Regions from separate parts of the Pseudogracilibacillus sp. SO10305 genome, predicted to be linked through region 1. Evidence: riboswitches for the same ligand, from Rfam matches in the RefSeq annotation. Region 1 holds a riboswitch; each other region holds the start of a gene.
What was found. Region 1 has a riboswitch for S-adenosylmethionine ahead of SPD45_RS04740 (O-acetylhomoserine aminocarboxypropyltransferase/cysteine synthase family protein). Riboswitches for the same ligand answer to the same signal wherever they lie in the genome.
Positions count from the first base shown of each region.

Region 2: another riboswitch for S-adenosylmethionine. It lies ahead of metK (methionine adenosyltransferase); the one in region 1 lies ahead of SPD45_RS04740 (O-acetylhomoserine aminocarboxypropyltransferase/cysteine synthase family protein).
Region 3: another riboswitch for S-adenosylmethionine. It lies ahead of SPD45_RS03105 (methionine ABC transporter ATP-binding protein); the one in region 1 lies ahead of SPD45_RS04740 (O-acetylhomoserine aminocarboxypropyltransferase/cysteine synthase family protein).

Region 1 is NZ_JAXHDE010000003.1:159,088-162,373, reverse strand. It holds gene SPD45_RS04740 (O-acetylhomoserine aminocarboxypropyltransferase/cysteine synthase family protein) at 1-1,314, opposite strand, end outside; SAM riboswitch class I at 1,428-1,535, opposite strand; gene rarD (EamA family transporter RarD) at 1,587-2,528, opposite strand; gene megL (methionine gamma-lyase) at 2,654-3,286, shown strand, end outside.
Region 2 is NZ_JAXHDE010000027.1:1,007-4,292, reverse strand. It holds gene metK (methionine adenosyltransferase) at 14-1,216, opposite strand; SAM riboswitch class I at 1,367-1,473, opposite strand; gene SPD45_RS14100 (hypothetical protein) at 1,777-1,914, opposite strand; gene pckA (phosphoenolpyruvate carboxykinase (ATP)) at 2,326-3,286, shown strand, end outside.
Region 3 is NZ_JAXHDE010000002.1:98,617-101,902, reverse strand. It holds gene SPD45_RS03125 (arsenate reductase family protein) at 1-110, shown strand, start outside; gene gcvH (glycine cleavage system protein GcvH) at 128-511, shown strand; gene SPD45_RS03115 (toprim domain-containing protein) at 602-955, shown strand; gene SPD45_RS03110 (thioredoxin family protein) at 962-1,270, shown strand; SAM riboswitch class I at 1,342-1,450, shown strand; gene SPD45_RS03105 (methionine ABC transporter ATP-binding protein) at 1,533-2,564, shown strand; gene SPD45_RS03100 (methionine ABC transporter permease) at 2,554-3,219, shown strand; gene SPD45_RS03095 (MetQ/NlpA family ABC transporter substrate-binding protein) at 3,235-3,286, shown strand, end outside.

The DNA.
Region 1 (3,286 bases):
TGCTGCATTGTTTGTCGTTTCAAGCACTGTTTCACCTGTTGCTTGTTCGATTGCGCGATCTAATGTAGCTAAAATGTCGTCAATTGCTTCGATACCGATAGAAAGACGAACAAGATCTTCTGTTACACCACTTTTTGCAAGGTCTGCTTCATTCAATTGTTGGTGTGTTGTAGAAGCTGGGTGGATAATTAATGACTTCGCGTCACCTACGTTCGCAACATGAGACCATAGTTCAATGTGGTCGATCAATGTTTTACCGGCTTCTAGACCACCTTTAATACCGAATGTAATAACAGATCCATATCCATATTCAAAATATTTATGTGCCAATTCATGTGATGGATGATCGTCAAATCCAGGGAAGTTCACCCATGTTACACCAGGATGATCCTTTAGGAAATTAGCGACTTTTATCGCGTTTTCACTATGACGTTCTAAGCGAACATGTAAAGTTTCTAATCCTTGTGTTAATAAAAATGCGTTATGTGGGCTAATTGCTGCTCCTGTGTCACGTAATAATTGAACACGAATCCGAAGTGCAAATGCAACTGGACCTAAATCAGCGAAGCGAACACCACCATAGCTTTCGTCCGGTTCTGTAAATCCAGGGAATTTATCGCTATCCCAGTTGAAACGTCCGCCGTCGACAATGATTCCACCAATCGATGTCCCATGTCCACCAATCCATTTTGTTGCAGAATGTACGACAATATCTGCTCCCCATTTTAATGGTTTCGCAAATTTTGGAGCGAAAGTGTTATCAATGATTAATGGAATGCCGTGTTCGTGTGCAATATTTGCTACAGTTTCAACATCAAATACATTTAAACTAGGGTTCGTAATGGTTTCTCCAAAAACGGCTTTTGTTTTATCTGTAATAGCATTTCGAATCGCCTCCGGATCTGTCCCATCGACAATTTTTACAGTAATTCCGAAACGTGGCAATGTATGAATGAATAGGTTATATGTTCCACCATATAAATTACTATCTGCTACAATTTCATCGCCTGCACTTGCAACATTTAAAATCGCATATGTAATTGCAGCCATCCCTGAAGCAACTGCCACTGCCGCTGTTCCATCTTCTAATTGTGCGACACGTTGTTCAAAAGCGTCTGTCGTAGGGTTCATTAAACGTGTATAAATATTACCAGCTTCTGCTAACGCAAATAAGTTGCGCGCATGGTCTGTATCGTTAAATACGTAAGAAGTTGTTTGATAGATTGGTAGTGCACGAGAACCTGTTGTAGGATCTGGCTCCTGACCTGCATGAAGTAAAATTGTTTCATCTTTCTGAAAATTGAATGTTGACATGTAAAACTCCTCCTTAAAATTTTGAACTTATTGTATTCCATTTGAGAAGGCGATGATATAAAAACCCTCTTCTACATGATTGTAAGAAGAGGGTATCATTATGTATTATCCCCCTCTTATCTTCCAGAATATCATCTGTAGGATTTGGCACCGTTAAAAGCAAACGCTTTAAGGTTGCTGGACTTCACAGGGCCTATTCCCTCCGTCCGTCTTGATAAGAGATGTGTCGATGAAATTAGTATCCATTATACATGTTTGTAAATCAATGTCAATTAATTTGTGAATTTTCTAACTTTATTGACTTTTAATGTAGAAGATACAAATAAAATTAGCGCAATCCAAATACATGTAAACGTCACGAAATGTGCAGACGTAAATGGCTCATCATAAAGAAATACTCCGAGTATCAGCATAATTGTCGGTGCGATATATTGTAAAATTCCTGCTAAGGACAAAGGAATGTATGCGACTGCATAGCCGAACAATAATAGTGGGACGGCTGTAGCGATCCCGGAGATGAGTAATAATCCTGTATCTGTCCATGATGTACTTGCTGCAAATCCTAAATCTACACCAACAAACGTGAATAAGTAAATGAGTGCAATTGGAGTTAATAGTAACGTCTCCACTGTTAATGAATATGCTGAATCTAGCTTAACAGCCTTTTTAAACAACCCATATAAACCAAACGAGAGTGCTAATGCAATAGAAATCCAAGGAAAGACACCATATGATATCGTTAAATATAATACGCCAAAACTTGCGAATAATAATGCAACTTTTTGTGCTGGATATAATGCCTCTTTTAAAAATAGGACACCTAATACGATGCTTAATAAAGGATTCATATAATAACCTAAACTTGCTTGAATGACGAAATTATTATGTACAGCCCAAATGTAAATGAGCCAGTTTGCGCTTATCACAATAGATGCTAATGTAATGTAGAGCATTTTTTGCTTATCTTTTAATAGTGTTGTACATAATGAGAAAAAGGAACGTAATTTGCCTGTGAAGAATAAATATCCGACCATAAAGAGACAAGACCAAATGATGCGATTCGCTAAAATGACATCTGGTTCATATATGTCTAATAGTTTCCAATAGATTGGGAAAAATCCCCATAAAATATATGTAATAATGCCTAGCATAATGCCTGTTTTCATGTTTTTATTGTCCATTTCCTGCCTCACTTCACTGATGTTTTCTCCCATCATTTTACGCCTATGTTCTAGCTGTTGGCAATTGTTCCGACTTTTTCATCCATTCATGCATGGTCAAACAGAATTATCAGAAAGTTTGTTATACTAGAGTTACATAAATAAGAGGAGGAACGGGCATGAAAAAATTTGAAACGATGTCCATTCATGATGGATATGATGCAAAACAATTGCTAGGTAGTGTTTCAGTGCCAATTTTTCAAACGTCTACATTTGAATTTCAGTCTGCTGAACATGGGGAGAAAAGCTTTAGTGGAGAAGCAGACGGGCATATTTATACACGAATTGGGAATCCGACTGTAGATGTATTAGAAAAAAGGATGGCAGTGTTAGAAGGTGGCGAGCGTGCATTAGCATTCGGTTCGGGAATGGGCGCCATATCTGCTGTACTCATTGCACTTACAAAAGCAAATGATCATATTTTATGTTCGAATGGTTTGTACGGTTGTACATTCGGCTTATTAAAAATGATGGAAGAGAAGTATGGAATGGATGTCGAATTAACAGATTTTGCATCAGAGGAAAAAATTCGCCATGCCATAAAAGAAAATACGGCAGTTATTTATATTGAAACGCCTATTAATCCGACGATGCAATTAATCGATTTAACATTGATTAGCAACATTGCAAAAGAATACGATATACCTGTCGTTGTAGATAATACATTTTCAACCCCTTATTTACAACGTCCGATAGAGCTTGGGTGTGACATCGTTGTACATAGTGCGACAAAATATTTAAATGGGCACGGA
Region 2 (3,286 bases), on a different contig from region 1:
CCATTTTTCCATTTTATTTATTCGCAATTTCGACAGCAGATTGTCTCAATGCTTCTGCTTTATCTAAGTTTTCCCAAGGAAGGGTGACATCACGGCGACCGAAATGTCCATATGCAGCTGTGTCACGGTATATCGGACGACGTAAATCTAACATATGAATAATGCCGCGTGGACTTAAGTTGAAATTTTCACGAACAACATCAACTAAAATTTCCTCCGACACTTTTCCAGTACCGAATGTATCAATCGCAATCGATACAGGCTGTGCCACTCCAATAGCATACGCTAATTGAACTTCACATTTTTCTGCTAAATGTGCTGCCACAATATTTTTCGCAACATAACGTGCAGCATATGCTGCAGAGCGGTCCACTTTTGTCGCATCTTTACCTGAAAATGCTCCCCCACCATGACGAGCATATCCACCGTACGTATCGACGATAATTTTACGGCCTGTTAATCCGGCATCCCCTTGTGGTCCACCGATCACGAAACGACCAGATGGGTTAATATAATATTTCGTGTTTTCATCTAATAAGAAACTCGGAACGATCGGTTTAATAATATGTTCCTGTACATCTTTTTGGATCTGTTCTAATGTAACATCTTCCTTATGTTGAGTAGACACGACGATAGCATCGACACGAACAGGTTTATCGTGTTCATCATATTCTACCGTTACTTGTGTTTTACCATCAGGCAGTAAATATGGTAATGTATGGTCTTTACGAACATCTGTTAAACGTTTAGCTATGCGGTGCGCTAAATAAATCGGCAATGGCATTAAGTCTTCTGTTTCATCACATGCATATCCGAACATCAATCCTTGGTCTCCTGCGCCAATTTCCGATTCATCTGCCTCCCCTTCACGTGTTTCTAATGCAACATCTACTCCACCTGCAATATCAGGTGACTGCTCATCAATAGCAGTTAATACAGCACATGTTTCAGCATCAAATCCGTAACGAGAATCGGTATATCCAATTTCTTTTACGGTTTTACGAACGATGGATGGGATATCGACATATACATTCGTCGTAATTTCACCCGAAACTAACACTAACCCTGTTGTGACTGTCGTTTCACATGCAACACGTGCATTCGGGTCCCTTTTTAAAATTTCATCTAAAATTGCATCCGAGATTTGGTCACTCATTTTATCCGGATGTCCTTCCGTTACTGATTCTGATGTGAATAAACGGCGATTCTTTGTCATTATAATAAGCCTCCTATATATATTACACGGAGCTCTACTCGATAGAGATCATAGGGAACGAGATGACTCGTTCGTTTTTCATAAATAATGAAATTCATGAAAAAATCCTTTCCTATATAAATGAGGAAAGGATATCGTTTCTGCCTTTCACTCTTATTGTTCAAGGAAAATCCTTGCATCAGGTAAGCACCTTTTCACATACTTGTGAGGTTGCTGGGCTTCACAGGGTCTGTCCCTCCACCAACTCCTAATAAGAGAGTCCGTTGTTTATTACATATGAAATATTTTCCGAGAAACACCTCTATATGTATACTATAATGGCTAGTCTATATGATAATACGTGAAATGTCAATCGATTAAATAAGAAGAAATACAACCCTCTATATTCATACTATACCCCCGATATTTTGATAATTACGAGTTCCTTTTCTCTTCTTTCAAAAGTTTTTTCAAATATATGGACATTTTGGATCTGTACCAATTCATTCCATCGTTTCACCCATTCCAATAAATATCATCGCCGATATAATCTTACTGACAACAGTAGTGAGAAAAACACTTTAAGAAAACTCTGTTCGAGTGAAAGCACCCACTTCTTTTTCCGTCGTCGCAATCCAATCATCAATTAAAATACCTACTATAATAACCGCCACTCCAAACCCAATAAAACCATGAACTGATCTATTATTTTTTCTCAATATGAACGCGACTCCTTCTTTTATATAACACTTTTTCAATAAACATTCTGAACAACGAAGCATCATTAATTTTATCCTATTACGCATAAGACGAAACAGTTCTTACTCTTTCTTGCTACCCTGTTTTCTTATCCTTTATTTGAGGCTAAAATGTTAGTTCAAGTATTGATATGATTATGTTAAAATAGATTTACTGTAATGAAACAAAGTTTTTGTGATTTTCTTCACAAAATTGTAATACATTCTAAAAACGTTATTGCACCAACGTTTTTAGGTATTTAAACTTTTGTTTTATTATAATAAATCAACATTTTCTAATAGTTTTATTACATTAGTATGGACTAATTCGTTTAATGTGTTATACTATATTCAGATTTTAAAGTACACGAGAAAAAAGGATGGATTAATTCAATGAATACGACAGCTAGGTCAACTGTATCACAAGAAATTTTACAAAATGACAATGTTCAGAACAATTTATCTGTACCAGGATTAGTTGAAAAGATTTTATCACGTAATGAAGGTGTATTAACTGCAACTGGAGCAGTTCAAGCAACTACTGGAAAATACACTGGTCGTTCACCAAAGGACCGTTTCATTGTTCGTGATGACGTTTCTGAAAATTTAGTAGATTGGGGCGAAGTAAACAAACCAATCGATGAGGCATCATTCCAAAAATTATTCGATAAAGTTGTAAATCACTTAAAAAATAAAGATGAAGTTTTCTCCTTTAAAGGATTCGCTGGAGCAGACGAAAAATATCGTTTACCAGTGGAAGTTGTAAACGAATATGCATGGCATAACCTTTTTGCCCGTCAGTTATTCATTACACCAACAAAAGAAGAGTTAGCAGCACATGAGGCTGGCTTTACAGTTCTTTCTGCTCCGACATTAGAAGCAGACCCTCAAGAAGATGGAACGAATTCTGAAACGTTTATCGTTATTTCATTCAAAGAGCGTGTCGTATTAATCGGTGGAACAGAATATGCTGGAGAAATTAAAAAATCTATTTTCTCTGTGATGAACTACTTATTACCACAACAAAACATTTTATCTATGCACTGTTCAGCAAACGTTGGTGAAGAAGGTGATGTTGCTTTATTTTTCGGTTTATCAGGAACAGGAAAAACAACATTATCAGCTGACCCTTACCGTAAATTAATCGGTGATGATGAACATGGATGGAGTCCAAACGGTGTATTCAACATTGAAGGTGGTTGTTACGCAAAATGTGTTGATTTAACACGTGAAAAAGAACCACAAATTTTCGATGCTATTCGTTTCGGTTCCGTATTAGAAAACGTCGTACTTGATGATCATAGTCGTGAACCTGATTACTCAGACGTTTCATTAACAGAAAACACAAGAGCTG
Region 3 (3,286 bases), on a different contig from region 1:
TTACATACTTAGCGTCAAATGGCATGCTTATTAAACGACCGATCCTGACAGACGGCACGAGCGTGACAGTTGGTTTTAAAGAAGAAACATACGAAAATACTTGGAAGTAACTTAGGAGGAGAAAAATATGTCATTACCAACAGAATTATTATATTCAAAAGAACATACGTGGGCACGAGAAGAAGGAAGCGATATTCGTGTCGGGCTTACTAAATTTGCCTTAGAAGAATTAGGAGACATCGTATTTGCGGAACTTCCAGAAATTGGTACGGAAATTGAAATGAACGAACCATTCGGAAGCGTAGAATCTGTGAAAACAGTATCGGAATTATATGCACCGGTTAGTGGTCGTGTAGTGGAAATTAACGGAGCACTACAAGATAACCCTGAAACAGTAAATGAGTCTCCTTATGACCAAGGATGGTTCATCGTCATCGAACCGACAAAGGACGAGCAGTTAGACGAGTTACTTTCAGCAGACGAATACGAAGCATTAATTTCAGCAGAATAATGGAAAAGCTATTCAACGATGGGCGGACAAAACACATCGTGAATAGCTTTTTGTTTTAAAAAGGTGCAATGAAAAGGATGCAATGATAAAATGAAAATAATTATTGTTGAAGGAAAACAAGATAAAAAACGGCTCGAAACGATTATCGATGGCCGTGATGACGTACAAATTTTATGTACATTCGGAACATTTAGTATTGAAAAATTTGATGAAATGCTTGAAACGTATGATTTAGACAATCATCTTGTTTATATTTTCGTTGATGAGGATCGTCCAGGGAAACAACTTAGAAAAAAGTTGAACGAAGAATTGCCTCATGCTGAAAATATGTATATTCCAGAAGAACATATTGAAGTTGAAGCAGCACCATACAATATTCTCGCAACAGAACTCGTCAAATTTCATATTCGAATTAACCCGATATATTTATTAAAAGATTGGTGAGAAAACATGCAAGAGATCAAACAATTACCATTAACGAAGGATGGTTTCCTTTTTATTCATACCCCCTTTTGTGGGACGTGTCATGTCGCAAGAAGTTTTTTACAAAAAATTGAAACAACACATAAAGAGGAAATTTTTCTAGAGATGAATGGCTCCCTATTTCCAGAATTCATGCAAGAGAATAAAATTGAAAGTGTACCGTGTTTACTCATTGTGAAAGATGGGGAAATAAAGGAGAAAATTTATACGTTTCATTCGGTTGCAAACATATATCATTATGTGTTTGAGTATAAACCTGAGTTATTTTCTAGGTAATATGCATTATCGTTGACAAAGATAACAAGGACTGATAAGATTCAATATAATAACCAATTGAATATAATTAACTCTTATGAAGAGCAACGGAGGGACTGGCCCTGTGAAGTTGCGGCAACCTTCAATTCTGAATTGAAAGGTGCTAAATCCTGCAAAGCACACCGCTTTGAGAAATGAGAGAACGTGAAGATATATAATCTTTTTGTTCTCTAGAGCAAAGAGATTTTTTTATTGGAATAAAAAGAAAAGGAGGGTACACATTTTGATTTCGATCAAAAATTTAAAGAAAACATTCACGATTGACAATCGGCCGATCAAGGCAGTTGATGATTTAACATTGGATATCGAAACTGGTGAAATATTCGGTGTGATTGGATATAGTGGGGCTGGAAAAAGTACGTTCGTTCGCTTACTAAATCGCCTTGAAGAACCGACAGCAGGAACTATTACAATTGATGGCGAGAGCATGACCGAATTAAATGCGAAAAATCTTCGTACAGCAAGACAAGATATCGGAATGATTTTCCAACATTTTAATTTATTATGGTCACGAACGACGGAAGATAATATTGCCTTCCCTCTCGAAATCGCTGGTGTGCCAAAAGCAGAAAGAGAAAAAAGAGTAAAAGAACTCATTCAATTAGTTGGATTAGAAGGTAGAGAAAAAGCGTATCCATCCCAACTTAGTGGGGGACAAAAACAACGTGTCGGAATCGCAAGGGCACTCGCGAATAATCCGAAAGTGTTATTGTGTGATGAAGCGACATCTGCACTTGACCCGGAAACGACGAACTCTATTTTAAATTTACTCGTAGATATTAACGAGAAACTCGGTTTGACGATTATTTTAATTACCCATGAAATGAACGTTATTCGAAAAATTTGTCACCGTGTTGCAGTGATGGAACATGGGAAAATTGTGGAACAAGGGAATGTGTATGACGTTTTCACGAATCCACAACATGGGGTGACACAACGATTCATTGGAGAGGTTGTGGAAGAGGGCCGGGAAGATGATACATTGGATGAAGTATTGGAGGAAGTAGAACGAAAAGGAAAAGTTCTTCGATTACGATTCCAAGGTACAGCAACAAATGATGCTCTTATTAGTGAAATTGCGAAAAACTACGATACTCAAGTTAATATTTTACATGGTAAAATTACGAAAACGACATACGGTACGGTTGGTTCACTTGCAATTCAATTAATCGGAGAGAAAACTGAAATAGAGAAAGTTGAAGCTTTTGTTGAAGCTTCCTCGGTAACAGTGGAGGTAATTCGCGATGACACTTGATTTTTCAAAACTTGATACGAGCCAATTGCTTGAAGCTACATATGAAACGTTTTACATGACAATCATCGCACTTATTGGAACTTTTATTTTAGGATTATTGCTTGGTCTATTACTTTATTTAACAGACAAAGATGGTCTATGGGAAAATAAAATATTAAATTTTATCATTGCGACATTTGTTAACGTCTTTCGTGCTATCCCATTCATCATTTTAATTTTATTATTGTTTCCATTAACGAGACTTTTAATTGGAACGATTCGGGGACCGAATGCAGCACTCCCGGCTTTAATTTTAGGAGCGGCACCATTTTACGGTCGTTTAGTGGAAATTGCATTAAAGGAAGTGAATAAAGGTGTTATTGAGGCAGCGAAAGCGATGGGATCAACGACGAGACGTATCATTTTTAAAGTGTTAATCCCAGAATCAATGCCAGCACTTATTTCAGGTATTACCGTTACAGCGATTGCATTAATTGGATACACCGCAATGGCTGGAGCGATCGGAGCAGGTGGACTAGGGAGTTATGCATATTATGCAGGATTCCAACGAAGAATTTTTGAAATTGTCCTCGTCTGTTCAATCATTATAGTAATTGTCGTTTTTATTTTCCAATTCATTGGAGATTTTATATCTAAAAAAATTGATAAAAGGTAAAGGGGAGAATGTTTCATGAGAAAGGTTTTAGCTTTATTCGCATTAATTTCAATTTTAGTTTTAGCGG